Regions from separate parts of the Paenarthrobacter sp. C1 genome, predicted to be linked through region 3. Evidence: riboswitches for the same ligand, from Rfam matches in the RefSeq annotation. Region 3 holds a riboswitch; each other region holds the start of a gene.

Region 1 (7,237 bases), 690 kb from region 3:
TGACCTCAGGCGGCGGGCCGCAGTCCCACACGGCGATCATCGCGCGCTCCCTTGGCCTGCCCGCCGTCGTTGCGGCCCACGGCGTGGACGGGATCGCGGACGGCTCAGAGGTTTATGTGGACGGCGCTGCCGGCTTCGTCGCCGTCGAACCGACCGAGGAACAACGTGCACTTGCCACCGCCTGGGCGGAAACCTCCGCGACGCTGGCAGCCTTCGACGGAAACGGCACGACGGCGGACGGCCACCTGGTCCCGCTCCTCGCCAACGTGGGCGGAGCCAAGGATGCCGTGGCAGCTGCGAAGCTGGGCGCCCAGGGCGTTGGCCTGTTCCGCACCGAATTCTGCTTCCTGGAGCGCGACACCGAGCCCTCCGTGGATGAGCAGGCCGCCGCCTACAAAGCCGTGTTTGACGCGTTCCCGGGCAAAAAGGTGGTCCTCCGCACCCTGGACGCCGGCGCCGACAAGCCCCTCCCCTTCCTCACGGATGCCACCGAGCCCAACCCTGCACTGGGCGTTCGCGGCTACCGCACCGACTTCACCACCCCGGGCGTCCTGGAACGCCAGCTCGAGGCGATCGCCCGCGCCGCGTCGGAATCCGAGGCCGATGTGTGGGTCATGGCTCCCATGATCTCCACAGCTGCCGAGGCAGGACGCTTTGCCTCGCTCTGCGCAGCAGCGGGAATCCGGACGCCAGGCGTAATGGTGGAGGTCCCCTCCGCTGCGCTGACGGCCGCAACCGTGCTGCGTGAAGTGGGATTCGCGTCCCTGGGCACGAACGACCTCACCCAGTACGCCATGGCCGCCGACCGCCAGCTGGGCCCCCTCGCGGACCTGAACACTCCGTGGCAGCCCGCGGTGCTGCGGCTGGTGCAGCTCACCGTGGAAGGCTCGGCACAGGAGGGCAACAACAAGCCCGTTGGCGTCTGTGGCGAGGCCGCCGCGGACCCCGCCCTTGCCGTCGTCCTCACCGGACTGGGCGTCACCACACTGTCCATGACCGCGCGCTCGTTGGCCGCGGTCGGGACCGTGCTGAAGACCGTCACGCTGGAGCAGGCGCAGGAACTTGCACGCCTGGCTCTTTCCGCCCCCAGCGCCACCGAGGCACGCGACTGGGTCCGCGCCAAGCTCCCCGTGCTCGAAGAGCTCGGCCTCTAACCCTTCCCGCACCAACGCAAGGAGAAACCATGCCAGAACGCACAGCAACCGTAGCCAGCCGCTCCGGACTGCACGCCCGGCCCGCTGCCCTGTTCGCTGAGGCAGCCGGCGAGCAGCCGGTGGATGTCACCATCGCCATGCAGGGCCAGCCCGAGGACGAAGCGATGGACGCGGCCAGCATCCTCTCGCTTATGACCCTCGGCGCTGCAAAGGGTGACGTGGTGGTGCTTCGGGCCGAGGGGGACGGTGCCGATGCCGCGCTGGACGCACTGGTGAAACTCCTGGAAACGGATCTGGACGCGGAGTAAGTTCTTCCTCCACGCCGCAGGCTAGGCTTCTGCCATGGCATTGATAGCTCCCCGCGTCACAGCGGGCCTCCCCGCCGACGACGCCCGGAACCTGGCGCGCTCCCTCAACGACAGCGACGACATCACCGTGTTCGTGGACGGCACGGTCCACCGCCTGCCCGATCAGGCGCGGGACGCCGTCGTCGACCTCCTTGCGAGGCTCGGGCGGGGCGAAACGGTGACCGTCAGCAGCGTGGAGGAAATGCTGACGACTTCGCAGGCTGCGGAGCTTGCCGGGATCTCGCACACCTATCTGCGGAACATGACCGACCGTGGCGAGATTCCGGTGGAGTACCGGGGAACGCATCGTCGGATCCGGCAGGCGGCGATCATTGCGTGGCTGGAAACCCAGAAGCGCAAGCAGGACGAAACCGCCGCCGCGGAGGCTGCGGAAAGCGACTGAAAGCGTCCGAGTGATAAGGATCAAGCAACGATCCCAGCCAACAGGCGGGGACCTGTAAAGCCCGGGGTTACGCTTGATCGGTGGGCAATTTCAAAGGGTGGCATATCGTGGCCGGTTTGGCTGCGCTTGCCCTTGCCATACCCTTGGGCTCAGCCATGGGATTGAACTTTGTGGCCACCTTCATGTTCGCGTGCACGGTGTTCGTGGCGGTCACCATGTGGACCGAATCGAAAATCGCACGACGCCGGGAGGCGGCTGACGCTGCGAAGGCAGCTGATGCGCGGCCGGCCGACTCCAATGAATCGGACGACGCCGCGCGGGACTAGCTCGCACCGGCGAGCCCTCCGAAACCGACAGCATGCTGTTCAATAGCTGTATGGCTTCAAGGTACTTTTCCGTCATTTGTCCCGCATGAGCGCGCTACTGTCCTCCGACATAGAGGCCCATGGCCTCACCGGACGCATCTTCTGGACCGAGGGGTCTCCCGAACCCGGGTCCGCGGCCGGGGCCGGGGCCGGGTCGGCAGAGAAGCCTGCCTACATCCTGATCCACGGCATCGGGGTTTCCCACCGGTACCTGGCACGACTGCACGCCGTGCTGGCGGCGCATGCGCCCACGTACTCCTTCGACCTGCCGGGCTTCGGCGGCACTCCCCGACCCGGCAGGCAACTCCAGGTCGAGGACTACGGTGCCTTCATTGCCGGGGCCCTGGCATCCCGCGGCATCGACTCCTACATTTTGGTAGGCCACTCCATGGGGGTGCAGTTCGCCATTGAGGCTGCACTGCACCGGCCGGAAAGTGCACGGCAGCTTGTGCTCATGGGGCCGGTTGTCGATTCGCGGCACAAGAACGTGATGCAGCAGTCGATTGCCCTGACGCTGGATGGCATCCTCCGCGAGAGTCCTTCGTCCAACTGGATCGTCATGGGGGACTACTTCCGGTGCGGACCGCGCTGGTACGTCACCGAACTGCCCGTGATGATGAAGTACCCGACCCTGGATCGGCTGTCCGGCATCGATGTCCCGGTCCTGGTTCTCCGGGGAAGCCGCGACCATGTTGCCGGACCGGATTGGTCCTTGAGGCTTTCGCGGGCGGTGGCCCAAGGGCGCCTGGTGGAAATTCCCGGCGTCGGCCACGTTGCCCAGCACATGCGCCCCAAAGCCGTGGCGGACGCCATCCGCAGCTTCGTCAACGCCACCACCCGGCACCGCTGAGCAAGCAGGACGCCGAGGCGCAGGGAGCCGCATTGGCACGGGCACCTCTGCGGACGGCCTTGTTGGCGCGGCCCGTCCCGGATAGGCTGGCGGAGCAAGCTAATTAGTAAGCTTACTTACGAAAGGGCTCACCATGACCAGCTATGACCCGGAAGACGATCCCCGTACCTTCGGCGTGAGCGGCGCCAGTGGACCCATCGACACTACCGCCGACGCGGACAGCATCCACGAAGATCCCGACATGCGCCAGGACGAGGACGACGACCCCGCTTCCTCGGCCAATCCCGACCCCCTGGATGGAAACGTCACAGGCCTCGAGCCAGGCGGCGGCGTGCCCCCGGGAGAAACCGCGCCCGCCGAAGGCAGCATGAGCAGCGACCAGGGGCACGAGGAGTAGTTCCCCGCCGGGCCACTACGGCAGGCTCAGGATCTCCCCAAGGTCGTACTCCGCAGGCTCTTCCAGCTGCGAGTACGTGCAACTTTCAGGAGTCCGGTCCGGCCGCCACCGACGGAACTGCGTCGTGTGGCGGAACCGGTCACCCTCCATGTAGTCGTAGGCCACCTCGATCACCAGTTCGGGGCGCAGCGGCACAAAGGAGAAGTCCTTTCCAGCGCTCCACCTGCTCTGCGCCCCGGGCATCCGTGACCCCCCGGGCGAATCGTCCTGCTTGGCCCACTCGCCCCACGGATGGTCGCCGAGTTCCACTTGATAGGGCTCAAGCTCCGCCACCAACGCCTCCCGCTTTGCCATGGGGAATGACGCCACGACGCCGACGTGATGAAGCCGGCCTGAGTCGTCGTAGAGCCCCAGGAGCATCGACCTCACAACTTTCGCGGTCTTGTGCCAACGGAACCCGGCCACCACGCAATCGGCTGTCCGCTCATGCTTCGTCTTGAACATCACCCGCTTGTTCGGCTGGTAGGTGCCGTCGAGCGGTTTCGACAGCACGCCGTCGAGGCCTGCTCCCTCAAGCTGCACGAACCATTCCTTGGCGCGCCCCAGGTCCGTCACCGCAGGCGTTACGTACACAGGAGGCCGGGCGTCGGCGAGGGCTTTCTCCAAGGCCGCGCGCCGCTCGGCGAAGGGCCGGCCGGTCAGATCCTCATCGCCGAGGGCAAGCAGGTCGAACGCCACCAGGGACGCCGGCGTCTTCTCCGCAAGCATCCGAACCCGGCTGTCCGCGGGATGGATTCGCTGCTGCAGCACCTCGAACTCAAGCCTGTTGCCCTGGATCAGGATGATCTCGCCGTCTACAACGCACTTGTCCGGAAGGTTCTTCTTCAGCGCTTCCACCAGCTCCGGGAAGTAGCGGGTCATGGGCTTCTCGTTGCGGCTGCCCAGGACGATGTCGTCCCCGTCCTTGAAGACGATGGTCCGGAATCCGTCCCATTTGGGCTCGTAATGCCCAACGTCGGGGATGTTCGGGACGGACTTGGCGAGCATGGGCGAAACGGGCGGCATCACTGGTAGGTCCATAGCTCATGTCTACCGGCCAGTACGTGCCCAAGGCTAGTGTTGGCGGATGGACATCTTGGCCGTGTTGGCAGCAGTGCTCGGAGTTCCCGCGCTCACGGGCGCGCTTTGGTACTGGATTGCGCGGGAGAACAAGCGCGGCGTCCGGCGGGCCGCAGCAGGCGGCATGCTGGGGATCGCAGACGAAGTCTTCCGCCCTGCCACACATCAGGCCCACCAGGTCCGGAAAATCGAACACGAACTCCCCGCCCCCGCGCCGGCCCCGAAGCCTAAGCGGTAGCACCCTCCCGCGGGGGCAGAACTACCGCCCGTTACATTAATGTGACTTTACTTTCCGCCTCCTGTACGGTCATAGGGCGACCCGATCTCCGCTGGGCCGCTTCTGGATTGACGCCGGGCTCTGCCGCAATCCAGGATCCGCCAGACCCGCGGCAGAGACGGGGGACCCACAGTTTCCCGGGCTTGTTTTCTCCGCAAGCCCTTGGGGTGAAGCCGCCACGCGCGGCCGGACGGCCTCGTCCGAACCCGACAGCTAACCTCGCAGGCGTTGAGAGGCACAACCATGTCCCCAACCATGGATAACCCACGCCGCGCGCAACTCGAGCGCGAGCGCACCAAGCCAACCGGACGCCGTCGGGCCCAACCCAGCGGATCCCCGGAACCAGCCACGACGGCGATCCCCACCGTAACGGCACCCACTCCGGCATCACCCGCTAAGGCTGCGCCCACCACGCGGGCTGCGGCCCGGGCCGCTGAGCGTGAGCGTGCGGCAAGGGCTGTGATCGCCCCTGCCGAGCCGAAGGCGGCCCCTGCGCTTCCGGAGCCGGCAACCGCAGGCCCGGAGCCGGCAACCGCAGCGATTCCGGTAGTCGAAGCCGCGCGGGCCGCAGCTCCGGCATCCACCACACCAGGGCCTCCCACGTCAGCCATTCCCGTGGTTGCTGCCCGCAAGGCAGCCACCCGCGGGGAAGCCGGAGCCGAAGCGGCTGCCCCGGCCCCGGCGGCATCCCGCAAGACACCTCCGCCGGTAACGGCATCAACCCTCGGCACCACCTCCTCATTTGGCCGCGAACCCCAAGCTGTTCTGCGGAAAGCCGCGTCGGTGAAGCACATGAGCCAGCGCATGGCAGTGGTTGCCGGAGCGCTGGGCCTGGTACTGACTGCGGGAACCGTCGGGCAGGCACTGGAGCTTCCGTTCTTCGGTCAGGAAAGTCCGGCCCAGGAAGCCAACGGCGGCCAGAGTGGCGAGGACCGCCAACCGGGCTCGGCAGCCCCTGCGCCCCGGGCTTCCTACACCACAGCGTCCTCCCCGTCGTCGTCGGGTCAATCGTCATCCGAAGCAGGCCAACCGGCCACGGTACCGGAGGCGACGGTACCGGAATCGCCTGTGGCGGTTTCGCCGTCGTCGGTTCCTTCACCGCACGTCTCCCTGGCAGCCCCTGTCTGGGTCCCGTCGGCGTCCGCCCCGGCAGTCGCAGCGCCGTCCCCCGTAGCCGGCACTCCGGCTCCGACCCAACCTGCGCCGGCGCCCGGCGACGTGCCCTCGGACACGATCACGACACCGCCGGCAACACCGACGCCCACCACGACGCCGACGCCGACCACCACTCCCACGCCGACCCCGACGCCAACACCGACGGGAACGCAAACGGCAAAGCCCCGGCCCACCGGCAAGCCCACCGCAGGCACGTCGCCTCAGCCGCAGGCGTCCACCTTGGAATCGCTCCTTGACGCCGCACAGAAGGCACTGCAGTGAGCACGCGGTTGCCCCGCACCAACGTGCACACCGGCTGGCACGGGCGGTACTGCAGCAGCAGCCGCACGGCAACGTTCAGGCGCCGTTTGGGCCGCTGGAGTTGCCAGCGGCTGAGGCGCTCCTGACGCGTTCCCCCGTGAACGGCCAGGCCAGCGCATTGGCATCAGATAAGGCAGGTACCCGCGCGGGTACCTGCCTTATCTGTTTCTTACGCTGAGTCTTGCCGGTGCTTAGATCCGCGGGTCCGGCTCAAATCCGCGGTCCGGGCTCAGATCCGCGGCCTGCCGGCCCAGCGCCGCGCCTTTAAGGCAGCATGCAGTTCAAGCCGGATGGCACCGTTCAAGGGATCAGCACCGATGAGCTGGCGGATGCGTCCGAGCCTGTTGTAGATGCTGCTCCTGTGGAGGTGAAGTTTCTCGGCGACATCCTGCACGGCACTGTCGTTGTCGTAGAGAAGCTCCAGGACCGGCAGGAGCTCGCCGTTTTTGTCCTGGTCCTCAAGCGTGCGGAAATGCACCGAGCCGGTATCGTCCCAGCCGCCCGGTGCCAGCAGGCGGTCAAAGAGCTGGTACACGCCCACGGAACGGCTGTCCACCAGTTCCCCGAGCTGCGCATCCACGGCCGCCGCCTGCGCAGCAACCTTGGACTGCCGGTACGCCACCGCGAGCTGCCTGATCACCTGGAAGGGTTCGCTGATCCCCAGGATGACGCGGTCCACGGTCCGGCCGGCACGCTTGGCGAGCTCAAGCTGGTAATGGACCAGGACCTGCGCGTGGTCTGCCCGTCCTCCGGATTCCCGGAACAGGACCACCGAGTGGGTTTCCGTGCCCGCGCTGAACAAAGCCGCGTTCACGCCGATAGTGGACTGCAGCGCGGCTGAGCGGTGCG
Region 2 (7,237 bases), 600 kb from region 3:
GCGAAGTTTTTCTGCGGCGCGAAGTAATAGACGTCCGACTCCGAGACGTCGACGTCCAGGCCGCCGGCGGCGGAGGTCGCGTCCACCAGGACCAGCGAACCTTCGTCGGCTCCCTGGACCCGCTTTACGGGAGCCGCGACGCCGGTGGAGGTTTCGTTCTGCGGCCACGCGTATACGTCAACGCCGGCTTCTGCCTGGGCGGCAGGACGGGTGCCGGGTTCGGACTTGATGATGGAGGACGCATCAAGGAAAGGTGCCTTGTTGGTGGCGGCGGCAAACTTGGAACCGAACTCACCGAAGGAGAGGTGCTGGGCCTTCTTGTCCACCAGGCCGAACGCGGCGACGTCCCAGAACGCGGTGGAACCACCGACGCCGAGGACAACCTCGTAGCCTTCGGGGGCGCGGAAGAACTGGCTCAGGCCCTCCCGGACGGAACCCACCAGGTTCTTGACGGGAGCCTGCCGGTGGGAGGTGCCCAGGATGGTGGTGGCAGCGGCAGACAGGGCCTCGAGCTGTTCCGGGCGGACCTTGGACGGTCCAGCGCCGAAGCGTCCGTCTTTCGGCAGGAGGTCGGCGGGTATGGTGATGCTGTTGTCGCTCACGTGTGGCTCCAAAGGGTATCGGCTCAAGATGGGTCGTGGCAGGTGGCGTCAGCTGCCCCTTCGACACCCCAATTCTGCCTGACATGGCCCGCGCGCAGGAACCTGCCCCTGTCATAGTCCGCCACGTGGAACGCGGACGAACAAGATGCGACCGCAATGGGTCCGGAATTATCCGGAGTAATTCCAAATAAGCTAGGCTGGGGGTTGGCGTTCAAAGGGTGGCGGTGGCACCGCCCACCCCGGTATGGGACGCGGTACGGTGGAGATTACGCAAGAACTGCGTTCGAGGAGAGCTGAGCTGGATGACGGATCTGATCGATACCACTGAGATGTATCTTCGGACCATTTTGGAGCTTGAAGAAGAAAACATTGTGGCTCTCAGGGCCCGCATAGCCGAACGCCTGCGGCACTCCGGCCCCACGGTCTCCCAGACCATCGGGCGGATGGAGCGCGATGGCCTGGTGATTGTGTCCAACGACCGCCACCTGGAGCTGACCGAAGTCGGACGCAAGCGTGCCACCGAAGTCATGCGGAAGCACCGTCTGGCGGAGCGGCTCCTGGCCGATGTCATCGGACTCGACTGGGCGTACGTGCATGATGAAGCCTGCCGCTGGGAGCACGTGATGAGTGAGCGCGTGGAGCGCCGGCTCTACGAACTGCTTGAGCATCCCACCGAGTCACCTTACGGAAATCCGATTCCGGGACTGGAAGCACTGGGAGGCATGGCCGGAACGCAGTTCCCCCGGATCGACGTGAACCTCCTGCAGGCCATGGACGGCTACGCCTCCGACTCCCGGGTGGTTGTCACGCGGCTGGCCGAGCCCATCCAGGTGGAGCCGGAACTGCTCACCCAGTTGGATGAGGGCGGAATCCGGCCCGGGGCGCCGGTCTCCCTCGAGCGCGTGGGCGAGTACATCTCCGTCCGGGTGCCCGGCATCGAAGGAGCCTTGGAGCTCCCGCCTGAAGTTGCAGCGCACGTCTTCGTGTCCCTCAACTGACAGCCTTCCGGTCCGACAACCCTCCCGGCAGTGTCAAACCTCACTTTGAGGGGCTTTGGCGCGCGTGTGACCTGCGGTTTTTCGAAATTGATGATAAGGGCCCGCCGCCGCAGGCATCTTTCTGTTGATAACGAATTTATTACCAACGCCCTTAATCCCCTATAGTTATCTACTAGCGCTGATACCAAAGCGTTACCTGATCCGGAGCCGAGCTCTGCCAGCGGATCGGGTGAACCATCACCACTGGCAGAGGCGGGGGAACCACAAGCGGCTGTCTAAAGAAGCAGCCTTGGGGTGAAGTCCGCAGCAGAAGTGCCCATTGATGCAAGTCCCTCCTTGGATACCTGTGTGCCGTGAGCGCTTCGTGCGGACCGGGTCTTTGAACTCTCTGACCCGAATCCGACAGCTAACTTCGCAGGCTTTTCAGAGAGGAACAGAGTTTGACATCGCAGAACGTCAGGGGCCGCCGCCGTGCGTCCGGCCCCGCTACTGAGCTGCGGCCAGCCCGCGTCGTAACGGAGATCCGGCCCCGCGACACCGAACGCCAGGTGCGCCGCCGTAAGAGCCCGTTGCGCCAGGTTGCCGACTTCGCCGCAGCAAGTGGCGTCGGGCAGAAGGCCGGAGTTGCGCTTGCCGCCACCGGACTTGCCCTGACTGTCGGCCTGCCGGCCACCAGCCCCGTCATGGCCACCTCGGAATCGGGACAGTCCGAATCTGCCCTGGCCGTTGGCGGCACTGTCGGAAGCCAGCCCGAGGTTTCCGCGGCAGCATCAGCCAAAATCGACTTCAGCCGCGCAGCTGTAGCCACCGCTGCGGACCCTGACGGAAAGCTGAAGCAACTGCTCAGCGCCCAGTCGGCCGGCAGCATCCAGCGTGCTTCTTCCGTGGGCACCCTGGGCAGCCCCCTCGACACGCTCACCACCGCTTCCCCCTTCGGTTACCGCGTCAGCCCCCTCACGGGCGGCACCGGTGACTTCCACCGCGGCCAGGACTTCGTGGCCCAATGCGGAACTGCCGTGCATGCAGCTGCAGCAGGCAAAGTGACTTTTGCCGGGTGGCACGAGTACGGCGGAGGAAACCGCGTGGTTGTGGATCACGGCAACGGCCTGGAGACCACGTACAACCACCTGTCGTCCTTCAACGTCCAGGTGGGCCAGACGGTCAACCGCGGGGACACCGTAGCCCTGAGCGGCACCACAGGCGCCTCCACCGGCTGCCACCTCCACTTCGAAGTACAGGTCAACGGCGAGGTCGTTGACCCCATGGGCTGGCTCTAAGCCAGTTGATGGTGCTCTCTCGCATTGATGACAGGCCTCGTGACCTGAATGTGACATTCGCTTTCAATTGTTATAACCTTCAGAGCGCATCGGCTTTTTAGGGGGCCGGTGCACTTGAGTGGATTGCCTAGCTCTGCCACCACTCGAGGTCCGTTCGCAAAATCGTCTGGCAGGGGCGGGGGAACCACTTCTGGTCTTCGAATGAAGGCCTTGGGGTTAAGTCGCAAAGTTTCCCAGTGAAGCAGCGCGGCCGGATGACTCCCATCCGAATCCGACAGCTCACCTCGCAGGCATTGGGAGAGGCTACCTACGTGTCATCACGCACTACCCCTGCGCGCCATCGCGCTGAATCGGTTCGTTCGAACCCGTTGAACACTCTTTCGAAGGCTGTTTCCTCGAACGCCGGTACCGTTGGCCGCCAGGCCGCCGTGCTGGCAGCAGCCTCAGGCCTCGTCCTTACTGTCGGGTTGCCGGCTCACGCCGCTGACACCGACGTCTCCACCTCGGAAGTCTCCAGCACCCAGCAGCTGGCTGCCACCGCAGTGGTCACTGCAGAGCCAACAGCCACCGTCTCCTTCGAGAGCCCCGTCGTGGCCACCAAGGAAGCCCCCAAGGTTGTCCAGCGTGCGGCCCTGGTCACAGAGCGCACGGCGGATGAAGCCACTGCAGTCACTGCCCAGTCCTCCGAAGCCAAGGAGTCCGCCTCCAGCGCGGCAGCATCCGGGCTCGCAGCGATTGCCTACACAGGAATCGGCTCGCCTTACGTATGGGGCGGCACTACTCCGAGCGGCTGGGACTGCTCCGGCTTCACCCAGTGGGTCTACGCCCAGGCCGGCATCAGCATCCCCCGCGTCAACGCCTGGACGGCCATGAAGCCCACCAGCGCCCCCCAGCCCGGTGACCTGGTCATGCAGAACGGCGGTGCGCACGTAGGCATCTACGTCGGCAACGGCATGATGATCAGTGCTTTGAACCCGGGCCAGGGAACCCTGCTGCACTCCGTGGCCTCCACCGGCACGTCTTCGTTCTTCACCCTCCGCTAGAAACAACCGATTCGGGGCCGGCTGACGTACCCCTGCCAGCTGACCCACTACCCACAGGTACCCCAACTGCCTGCGGATACGAAAGAGAAAACAATGACCAGTGCACACAAAGTTGCACGGCACCGCGCTGAGGCCCCCAAGACCAGCTCGCTTGCCGTCATCGCAAAGGCCGTCACCGTCAACGCCGGTGGCGTCGGCCGCCAGGCAGCAGTCATCGCCGCAGCTTCAGGCTTGGTGCTGACCAGCGGTATCGCTGCCAATGCTGCTGAGACGAATGTCGACCGCGAATCGACGTCGACGTCCGCCCTCGATGTCCAGTCTGTTGCCCAGGCCACCATCGCTGCGGACTCCACGGTTGCCATCTCTTACGAGCGTCCCGTGGTCACCACCGTGGAAGCTCCGGCTCCCGTGGTTGAAGAGGCTCCGGCAAAGGTTGAGGCCAAGGCATCGACCAAGTCCACCGCCACTGCGGCTCCGGCCACGAACGCCTCAGTGGCCGTCAGCACTGCCACCCCTGCACCCGCTGCTCCGGCTGCGTCCAGCGGACTCGGCGCAGCAATTGCTGCCGCCGCGTACGCCCAGCTCGGTGTCACGCAGGACTGCACCATGCTGGTCACCAACTCCCTGGCAGCAGTGGGAATCCACTTCCACGACTGGCCCGCCGGTTACCTTTCGCTGGGCCGCACCGTGAGTGCAGCAGAAGCGCAGCCCGGGGACCTCGCTTACTACGCCAATGGCGGTTTGGCCGGACAGGCACACATTGCTGTGTACGTCGGCAACGGCATGGCAGTCCACGGTGGATGGAACGGATCCACCACGGCACTGTTCAGCGTCAACGTCGGCTCCGGCCCGGTCTTCATCCGCGTCAACGGCTGACAATCAGCTCCCGGAACACCCCGCAGGCAGATGCCTGCGGGGTGTTTTGCTTTAATCACGCGTGAACTTTTGCCGACACTGTGAGCGAAACGACAAATAAATTCGTTGATACGGCATATAAGTGCTTACCCTTGTGTTGTCGATCCACAGCCCGTACATGCAGAGGGCAGCCGGCCCTCGTGCCCCTGACGGGTGCGGCCGTGAAGAGGTACGTGCATGCGCACACTCGTTCTGAATGCTGGATATGAACCGCTGGCGGTAATAACATTCCGCCGGGCGCTGGTCCTTGTGCTCACTGGGAAAGCAAGCGTAGTGGCCGAAGGCGACGAGCCTGTCGTCGGGCCACAGGAGATTCTCGGACGCCCCTCCGTGATCCTCCTTAACCGCTACATCCGCCCCAAGTACAACAAGATCACTGCCGTAAGCCGCCGCGGGGTTCTTCGCCGCGACGGTCACCGGTGCGCCTACTGCGGGAAAACAGCCCACACCATAGACCACGTCCACCCTAAATCCAGGGGCGGCGCGGATTCCTGGGAAAACCTGGTTGCGGCGTGCTTGAAATGCAACAACGCCAAGAGCGACCACACACTTGCCGAAATGGGCTGGAAACTCCGTTTCAAACCCGGTGTGCCCCAGGGGACCATGTGGCAGATCAAAGAACTCGAGAAACCTGCGCCGGACTGGGACCCGTTCCTTCTGCCGGAATCCGCTGCCTGATCGATTTCTGCTGAGCTCCCGCCGTCCGGGTACGCTGGGCGGATGGAGTTCAACGCCGTTGTTTTGGCGGGTGGCAGGGCCACCCGCCTCGGTGGCGTGCCCAAGCCCACGTTGAAGTACGACGGCGGCACCCTCCTTTCGCACGCACTGGAGGCTGCCCGGGCTGCTGCTGCCACAGTAGTGGTGGGTCCCGGCGAGCACGGAGTGCATTTGCCCGGATCCGTGCTGCTCGCGCGTGAGGAGCCGGCCTTCGCGGGCCCGGCAGCGGCGATCGCCGCAGGGTTGTCGGCGCTGGATACGGCCGGGATGAGATCCCCCTGGACACTGGTTTTGGCCTGCGATATGCCCAAGGCATCGCAGGGGATCGGCCGCCTGTTGGAAGTGCTCGCTGGGCACCCCGGGGTGGAAGGGGTCATGGCGGTATCCGGTGACGGGCGGAAGCAGCCGTTGTTGGGCATATACAGCACGGCCGCTCTGGACCGGGAGGTGGCCTCGGCCGTCCGGGGTTCCGGGTTAACGAACTCTTCAGTGTTCAAGCTGCTTGCTAGGCTGAACCTGCTGGACGTTGACGTCCCCGCGGGGTCCACAGACGACGTGGATACGTGGGAGGACGCCGCGGTGCTGGGTATTGACTACGAGTTGGAGGCGGACGTGAAGAGCCAGGAAGAAACGCTCGAGGACTGGTGCCGCATATTGCTGCAGGCGTTTGAGCTTGAGGGCGTGGAAATAGACATCTACGAGGTACTGGCCGTGGCAGGAGTGGCCGCGCATTCGGTGGTTCGCCCGGCCGCGCCGCTCACCACCTTCATTGCAGGCTTCGCGGCGGGAATGGCCCGTGGCATTGGCCAGGCCAGCGATGACGCCTCCATGAAAGCGGCCCTGGACCTGGCCCGCAAAATCGCCAAGGAGTACTCGGAGACCGGGACTGACGCCGAATGACGGAGGCCCCCGGCGAGGGCCACCACGCGGCACACACATGGCAGGAGGCCCGGCAGCGCGCGTTCGACGCCGCCACGCCCATACCCCCGGGGCCGGTTTCGCTGGCAAAAGCCCTTGGCCGTACCCTGGCCTCTGATGCCCTGGCTATCCAGGACATGCCCCACTATGCCTCCTCCGCGATGGATGGATGGGCAGTGAACGGCAGCGGCCCGTGGATCCTCAGTGAACCCGGTCAGCGTCTGGCGCCCCACCAAGCGAGCCCGATAGTCACCGGCGGACTCATTCCGCCCGGCGCCAAGGCCGTCTTGCGAAGCGAGAGCGGTATCATCACCACCGACGACGACGGCCTGCCGGTTCTCGCGCTTGGCGGCGCCGCCAAGCCGGGGGAGCCCCGCAACGGCCAGCACATCCGCAAGGCCGCAGAAGAAGCGGCCGAAGGTGACGTCCTTCTCAAGGCCGGAACACGCCTGAACCCCGCGCACATTGCCCTAGCGGCCCTTGCCGGCCTGGATCACGTGGATGTTCTGGGAAAGCCCTTGGTCCGCTTCCTCCTGACAGGCTCGGAAGTGGTGGAGCGCGGCATCCCGCAACCGGGTCAGGTCAGGGACACTTTCGGGCCACAATTAGGTGCAGTAGTGGAACTCCTGGGCGGAATCGCCGGCGAACAACTCCGGGTGGGTGACAGCTACGAGGAATGGATGGCCGCGCTTCAGGATACGGAGCCGGAACCAGGCGGACCGGACGCAGAAACAGAGCCGCCGGCCGACGTCGTCATCACGACCGGC
Region 3 (7,237 bases):
TGACTTTGGAGGACCGGGCTTATATCAAGGCCTGTCTGGGCTTGCCGGAGCCGCGTTCCATGCGACAGATCGCCAAGGAGTTGGGCGTGCATCCATCAACGGTGTCCCGGGAGATCCGCCGACACAGTATCGAGCATTGGGCCCGGCGCTATTACGACGCCGGGGTTGCCCAACACCGGGCACTGGTCCGCCGTAGACGGAACCGGCCCGTGAAGCTCTCTGCGGGAACGGCGGTGTGGAAGGAGGTCGTGGCACGCTTGAACCAGCGTTTCTCACCTCAACAGAGCGCTGCGGACCTGAAGAAGACGTTCCCCGAGCAGCCGGAGATGCACGTGTCCCACGAGTCAATTTACCAAGCCCTTTACGTGCAGGGCCGGGGTGCCTTGCGGCATGAACTTGCCGTGGAGAAGGCCCTACGTTCGGGCCGGACCGGTCGTAAGCCCCAATCAAAGCTGCCTGCCAGGAACGTAAGGCCCTGGCTTGAAGGGGCCCGGCTGAGCGACCGGCCCGCCGAAGTCCAGGACCGGGCCGTGCCCGGCCATTGGGAAGGTGATTTGGTCGTGGGTCCCGGTAACTCCGGGATCGTCACCTTGGTCGAGCGCTCCTCACGGTTCACTTTGCTGGGCCGGCTGCCGGGAGCCAGGGACAGCGCGACGGTCATCGAGGTCATGCAGAAAATGATCCACACCCTGCCCCAGGCGATCCTTAAAACGATCACCTGGGACCAAGGCACGGAAATGGCTCAACACGCCAAGTTCACAGTAGCGACCGGCTGCCAGCTGTTCTTCTGTGACCCGCACTCACCCTGGCAACGCGGCACGAACGAGAACACCAACGGACTGGTCCGCGATATCCACCCCAAAGGCACGAACTTCAACCAGGTCAGCGACGAAGAACTCGCCCACACCCAGCACCTGCTCAACATCCGACCGCGTCAAACACTCCAATGGGACACCCCAACTGAAAGACTGACCAAAATAATCGATGGTGTTGCACTAGCAAGCTGAAACCGCCGACTAAACACCCTCATTAACTGCCAACTCGGCGGACGATCGCCGGGACCGATTGGACGTGGTGGCGGGATTCGAACCCGCGTACGCTGCTTTGCAGGCAGCTCCCTGGCCTCTTGGGTACACCACGTGCAATCGACACTAGGTGCCCGGGCGAAGGGCTTTCAACATTCGTTGCGCAGGCTTTCGCAGGGCTACGCGGGCTTTCGCGCGGCTACGCAGTATTGCCCTTGGTTGCCGTCAATGACACGCGTTTGAGTAGTCCTGTGACCCCGGCAGCAACCACGAGAGTCAGGATGGCTGCGGCCATGTGCGTATAGAGCATGATGTGCGGCGAACCACCGCTGAAGCCAGCCGCTGCCGGTGGATCACCTGGACCTGGTGCGGCGCTGTGGAGGTGCTCCGCCCATCCACTCCCGGGGTAGTAACCGCCGAATGCAGCGAACCCAAAGTGCAGCAGTTGCTGCGCCACACCTGACACCAGCAGCAGGATCAATGGCCCGTGGACCCAGCGGGCCAGGAGTTGGGCCCCCAGGCAGCACAGCGCGGCGAAGCCAAGCAGAACGGGAAGGGCCGGAGCGCTGCCGCCCGCCGTAAGGTGCGCCGCCAGTCCCAGGCCGACGGCCAGCAGCCCGGAGACCCAGGCCCACTTGTCCTGCACAGGAACTGCGCGCATCGCCATCCTTCCCTCCACACAGGCTAAGCGGCGGAGGCCGGAGGGAAAAGGGGCGGGCGACTATCCCAGGAGCGTGTTCACCAAACGTGCTGCAACTTTCGCAGTCCGGGAATCAACGTCGAATTCCGGATTCAGTTCGGCGACATCAACGTGCAGCAACTTCCCGCTGGCGGCAACCTGCCGGCAAACCGCGCTGATCACGGGCAGCGGGACGCCATAGGCCGCAGGAGCGCTCACCCCGGGTGCCACCGAGGCCGGCATCACGTCGAGGTCGATCGTGAGGTACAGGACATCCACGCCAGCCAGGAAATCCGCTACAAAAACCTCCACGGCTTCCGGTGAGCATTGCTCGTCCAGCAGATACTTCACGCCCAGGCGTTGCGCCGTGTCAAAAAGGGTCCGGGTGTTGTTGGGCTCGGAAATTCCGACGACGGCGTACTGCAGTTCGCGTCCGGCGGCGGACTCAGCCCGGGCCATCTGAAGGAACGGCGTGCCCGAGCTCGGTGTGGGCTCATCCCTCAGGTCAAAGTGGGCATCAAGGTTCAGCACACCCAGCCGCTTGCCCTGGACCACGTCCGAGCCGGCGACGCCCAAGTAGCTGGCAAACGCGGTCTCGTGGCCTCCGCCCAGCACCACGGTGAGGTTACCGGCGTCGAGCAATCCCGAAATGGCGCGGCCGGCGCGCTCCTGGCCCGCCTCCAGCGCGTCGCCTTCCACCACAACATCGCCGGCGTCGAACACGTCCCGTTCCAGGTGGTAAGCCAGCGGTCCCAGTACCGAACGGATGGCGGCCGGCGCCGCGGCGGCACCCGTGCGGCCCTTGTTGCGTCGAACGCCGGCGTCACTGCAGAATCCAAGCACGACGGCGGGACGCGAGGCGGTGCTGGCCGCTGCGGGCGTGTGCGGGGTGACGGCCTGCCACCAGCGGCGGTGCGCAACGCCGTCGCCGTCGAAACGGCCGGTCCACGGGGCGGGGCTGACATCTACAATTACGGCGCGTGTTTCCATGCTTTAAGCAGACCGGACCCGGACTGCCAATACCAGCAGTTCCGGGTCCGGGGTGTCTGAAATACCGGAATGCCTACTTGACGCCCAGGAGTTCCTCAACGGTTCCGATGCCGAAGAAGAGCAGGAACGCAGCGGCCACAGCCCACATCAAGGGGTGGACTTCGCGGGCGCGGCCCTGGAAGGTGCGGATCAGCACGAACGAGATGAACCCGGCACCCAGGCCGTTGGCGATGGAGTACGTGAACGGCATCAAGGCGATGGTCAGGAACGCGGGAATCCCGACTCCCCAGTCCTGCCAGTCGATCTTCCCCACCTGGGACACCATCATGAAGCCCACAACCACCAGCGCGGGGGCCACGGCTTCGAATGGCACCAGGTTGATCAGCGGTGTGAAGAACATGGCAATGAGGAAGAGCACGCCGGTCACGATCGAGGCCAGGCCGGTGCGGGCACCTTCGCCGATGCCCGCGCCGGATTCAACGAAGATCTGGTTGGAGGAAACCGAGGCCCCGCCGCCGACGATGGCACCAAGGGCGTCCACCTGCAGCACGCGGTCCACGTTCGGGATGTTGCCGTCCTTGTCCACCGTTCCGGCCTCATTGGCCAGGCCCACCATGGTGCCCATGGCGTCGAAGAAGATGCTCAGCAGGATCACGAATGCCAGCAGCGCCGCGGCGATGAAGCCGAGGTGTTCGAAGGCCCCGAAGGGGTTGGCCTTGCCGATCAGGGAGAGGTCCGGAGCGCCCCACTCCGACAAAGTGGGGGCCACCAGGGACCAGCCGCGGGGGTTGACGTTCTTGCCATCGAAGCTGGGGCCGATGTGGAGGGTGAACTCGAGGATCGCAGCCAGCGCAGTGGAGACCACGATGCCGATCAGGATCGCACCACGGACCTTGCGGACCACCAGGGCGATGGTCAGGATCAGACCGACGGCAAACACCAGAGTGGGCCAGCCCATGAGCTTCCCGTCAACACCGAGGCCCAGCGGAACAGTCGTGCCCGCAGCGTCCGGGATGCGCCGGACGAAACCGGCGTTCACCAGGCCGATCAGGGCAATGAACAAGCCGATGCCCACCACGATCGCCGTCTTCAACGCCTCCGGCACAGCCTTGAAAACCGCGGTGCGGAAGCCGGTGAGCACCAGGATGAGCATCGTGACGCCGGAGAGGACAACAAGGCCCATCATGTCCGGCCAGGTCAGCTGCGGGTGCGAGGCCACGGTAACCGCGACGAACGCATTCACGCCCAGCCCAGTGGCCACAGCGAAGGGGTGCTTGGCCCAGGCGCCCATGAGGATGGTCAGGATGCCGGCGACGAACGCCGTGGTGGCTGCGACCGCGGTGAAGCCCAGGGAAGCTCCGCTGGAGTCTGCCCCCGAGAGGATCAGCGGGTTCAGCACAACGATGTAGCTCATGGCGAAGAATGTCGCGAAGCCGCCACGGATTTCCCTTGAGTACGTGGAGCCACGTTCGGAAATCTTGAAATAGCGGTCCACTGCAGAACCTTGTTTAAGCATGAAGGTCTCCGGGTATTGGGGGGAGTGTGCTCTCAAATCCTATGCCGTTGAATGTGGGAGCTTCGGACCATTCCCCTAGTCTGTAAGGAAGCCAACACTAGGAGAAACCGCCCCATGCGTACCATCCGCCCGCTTCTGGCCGCCGTCGTCGCCGCCCTTGCCTTCGCGTCTGCCCTGCTGTTTTCCGCGGCTCCGGCGTCCGCGCACGACGTCGCGGAATCCACAGCGCCGGCGAACGGTGCAACCGTGGCTGAAGTGCCGGCGTCGGTCTCCATTACGTTCAACAACCGGCCGCTGGCCATCGGATCGGGCGTCTCCGTAACCTCCGGCGGCGAGAACTGGGCAGACGGGCCGGTCGAGATCATCGACAGCCAGGCCGTGCAGAAGCTCCGGGCCGGCGCGCCGGCGGGGGAGTACACGGTGGTGTGGCGCGTTGTCAGCTCCGATTCGCACCCCATCGAGGGCACCTTCAAGTTCACGGCCACAGCGGGAAGCACGACGGCGGCAAGCGGCTCGGCCGCCCCCTCGGCGTCCGCTTCGGCCACCTCGGGATCGGTGCCGTCCGCAGGTACGGCTCCTCCGGGAACAGTTGGCAGTTCGCCCGCGGCAGATGCGTCCCAGCCGTTCCCCTGGAGCATTGTTGTCATTGCGGTTGTTGCGGTTGCGCTCGTGATCTTCCTCGCCGTTACAGCCCGCAGGAAACTTGCCGGATCGGATGACGAAAACCGCCCGGAAGCCGCGGAATAGCGGGCTTTTCTACGTAGCTGCGAATATCTCGGTTCGGTTACCGCGACACGCCAAAGCTGCAGTCCTCGTTACTTAAATGTGACTTCGGCGGGATCATCGCGTACGGTAGTACCTGTGCCTGTTCCACGTAGCGGGCACTTCCGGCCTGATTGCCTAGCTCTGCCGCAGTCCGGAATCCGTTCGCAGACAAACCTACGGCAGAGACGGGGAACCCATTTTGGGCCGCTTTCGAGCGTGCCTTGGGGTGAAGTCACGAAACTTCCGCTGAACAGCGGGGGATAGTGGCCGGGTGACTCCCATCCGAATCCGACAGCTAACCTCGCAGGCATCGGGAGAGGCTCTTTCATGTCTTCACGCATTCTTCGCGGCCGTCGTAAGGCGGACAGCGTACGTCCTAATCCGTTCATCTCCATCTCCAAGGCAGTTGCCAGCAACGCTTCCGGCGCTGGCCGCCAGGCAGCTGTTATCGCAGCAGCTTCCGGACTCGTTCTGACCGGATCTGTCGCTGCACACGCTGCAGAGGCTCCGGTCCAGCGCGATGCCAGCCCCGCTACGGTCGCCGAGACCGCTTCCGAGGCCCCCACCAAGGTTGTTACCGCTCTTTCTACGGCTACCGTCAACTTCGAGCGTCCGGCTGTTGCTTCTGTTGCAGCTCCGGTCATCGAAAAGCCGGCTCCTGTAGTTGAAGCCCCCGCTGCCAAGCCGGCTGCCGTTACCGCTGCTGCAGCGGCGGCTCCCGTAGCTGCCCAGGCTGCAGTTGCAGCTCCGGCCGCTGTTGCACCTGCTGCTGCTCCTGTAGCTGCTGCTCCCGCTGCCGGTGGCGTCAACGCTGCCATGGTTGCCTCGGCTTACGCCCAGATCGGCATCATGCAGGACTGCACCGCCATGGTTGAGCGGGCCCTCGGTTCCGCCGGCATTCCGGTTGGCGACCTCGCTCCCATGCAGTTCATGAACTACGGCAAGGTTGTCAGCGACCCGCAGCCGGGCGACATGATCGTCCAGTCCGGCCACGTCGCCATCTACATCGGCAACGGCCAGGCAATCAGCGGTGGAATCAACGGCAACCAGACGGGCATCCACCCGATCAGCTGGTTGACCGCTACTGGTCCCATCACGTACGTACGCGCTGGCGCATAAGCCTCACGCTTCAACGCAAGGGCCGGTGTCTCCGAAGATCATCTTCGAGGACACCGGCCTTTGGCGTTTAAAATTCGTGTTGCGGCTGCCGTGAATGATGCCGGCTAGGCGATGGCGATACCCGGGCCGCCCGGGAGCGCCACCTTGGTGGAGATTGCCTGACCCACTGCCTTGGCTTGCCGCAGGACTTCCTTGGGGCTGGGCGTAATGAGCTCGCCCACGCCCACCAGGTGCATTCCCACTGCCCGCATCGCGGAGACCAGGTTCTGTCCGACGGCGATTCCAAGTTCGGCCAGCATGCGGCGCAGCTGGCTCTGGGCGCAGCGTGTGACCACAATATGGTCTGCCAGGAGAATCCCGTTGGCGGTGTGGACTGCCCACTGGCGCGGGGCGGATTCGAGGGGGCCGGAGGCATGGAGACCGCTCCGGGTCATGCTTGCGGCGAGCCCGTACCCGATGTGCTGGGTTGGGTCCGCGCCCAGGAAATCCAGGCGGACGGCCCTGGTGGTGCTGCGTACGTCCAGATGGTGGCTGGCCGCGTAATTGCGTAAGTGGCGGAGGATTTCGTTGCGTTCCTGGATGGACGCGGGATCGGTGACCTCGCAGCGTTGAAGCATGCCTGTGTGGACCGCCGGGCCGGTGGCTGACAGGGCACCGAAACCATCCACCACTATGGAGCCCACGCCGTAGCGGCTGAGTTCACTGGCAACTGCCAGGCCGGACAAGCCGGTTCCTATGACCACGGTGGTTGTGCGTTCCGTGCCGGAATCAGGCGCGTGTGACACTGCTTGGTTCCTCCTTGACGTGTGTGCCTTGCGGCATCGCGTGGGATCGCGTCCGAGTTCCCCAAGCGGCCGCAAATAAATGGCCGGAGTGTGCTGTAGGACACGTTCGCCGGCCATTCGGTGACTCGAACACTACCGAACTTTTTCGCGCATGGATAGCCTTCCCTGACAGCGTGTTCCGTGTGTTCATCAGCAGCACAAAAGCGGGGTCCGGAAACCGAGCCCCGACCGTTATACACATACAGCCGAGCCACCTTGATTCGGCCCTGCCGACCGAGAATAGTGGGCATTGGACAGGGAAATTCCGGATTTCCCTGCCCCTGGCCATTGACAATCGAGCCCTCGAGGAATCCGATGC

The links. Region 3 has a riboswitch for cyclic di-AMP ahead of ACNAOU_RS02005 (NlpC/P60 family protein). Riboswitches for the same ligand answer to the same signal wherever they lie in the genome.
Region 1: it holds a riboswitch for cyclic di-AMP, as region 3 does, so the genes downstream of both, ACNAOU_RS20600 (hypothetical protein) here and ACNAOU_RS02005 (NlpC/P60 family protein) in region 3, are expected to answer to the same signal.
Region 2: it holds a riboswitch for cyclic di-AMP, as region 3 does, so the genes downstream of both, ACNAOU_RS04855 (M23 family metallopeptidase) here and ACNAOU_RS02005 (NlpC/P60 family protein) in region 3, are expected to answer to the same signal.

The regions. Positions count from the first base shown of each region.
Region 1 is NZ_CP186052.1:4,405,058-4,412,294, forward strand. It holds gene ptsP (phosphoenolpyruvate--protein phosphotransferase) at 1-1,154, shown strand, start outside; gene ACNAOU_RS20565 (HPr family phosphocarrier protein) at 1,184-1,462, shown strand; gene ACNAOU_RS20570 (helix-turn-helix domain-containing protein) at 1,497-1,904, shown strand; gene ACNAOU_RS20575 (hypothetical protein) at 1,985-2,230, shown strand; gene ACNAOU_RS20580 (alpha/beta fold hydrolase) at 2,316-3,119, shown strand; gene ACNAOU_RS20585 (DUF6480 family protein) at 3,253-3,516, shown strand; gene ACNAOU_RS20590 (ATP-dependent DNA ligase) at 3,532-4,596, opposite strand; gene ACNAOU_RS20595 (hypothetical protein) at 4,643-4,873, shown strand; cyclic di-AMP (ydaO/yuaA leader) riboswitch at 5,002-5,152, shown strand; gene ACNAOU_RS20600 (hypothetical protein) at 5,168-6,349, shown strand; gene ACNAOU_RS20605 (PucR family transcriptional regulator) at 6,618-7,237, opposite strand, start outside.
Region 2 is NZ_CP186052.1:999,283-1,006,519, forward strand. It holds gene serC (phosphoserine transaminase) at 1-602, opposite strand, end outside; gene ACNAOU_RS04850 (metal-dependent transcriptional regulator) at 905-1,600, shown strand; cyclic di-AMP (ydaO/yuaA leader) riboswitch at 1,796-2,036, shown strand; gene ACNAOU_RS04855 (M23 family metallopeptidase) at 2,041-2,877, shown strand; cyclic di-AMP (ydaO/yuaA leader) riboswitch at 3,023-3,184, shown strand; gene ACNAOU_RS04860 (C40 family peptidase) at 3,189-3,920, shown strand; gene ACNAOU_RS04865 (NlpC/P60 family protein) at 4,014-4,796, shown strand; gene ACNAOU_RS04870 (HNH endonuclease) at 5,013-5,513, shown strand; gene ACNAOU_RS04875 (NTP transferase domain-containing protein) at 5,556-6,452, shown strand; gene ACNAOU_RS04880 (molybdopterin molybdotransferase MoeA) at 6,449-7,237, shown strand, end outside.
Region 3 is NZ_CP186052.1:394,914-402,150, forward strand. It holds gene ACNAOU_RS01975 (IS30 family transposase) at 1-1,007, shown strand, start outside; tRNA gene ACNAOU_RS01980 (tRNA-Cys) at 1,067-1,140, opposite strand; gene ACNAOU_RS01985 (hypothetical protein) at 1,225-1,686, opposite strand; gene hutG (formimidoylglutamase) at 1,747-2,694, opposite strand; gene ACNAOU_RS01995 (NCS2 family permease) at 2,768-4,210, opposite strand; gene ACNAOU_RS02000 (copper resistance CopC family protein) at 4,325-4,957, shown strand; cyclic di-AMP (ydaO/yuaA leader) riboswitch at 5,132-5,299, shown strand; gene ACNAOU_RS02005 (NlpC/P60 family protein) at 5,303-6,094, shown strand; gene ACNAOU_RS02010 (hypothetical protein) at 6,199-6,879, opposite strand.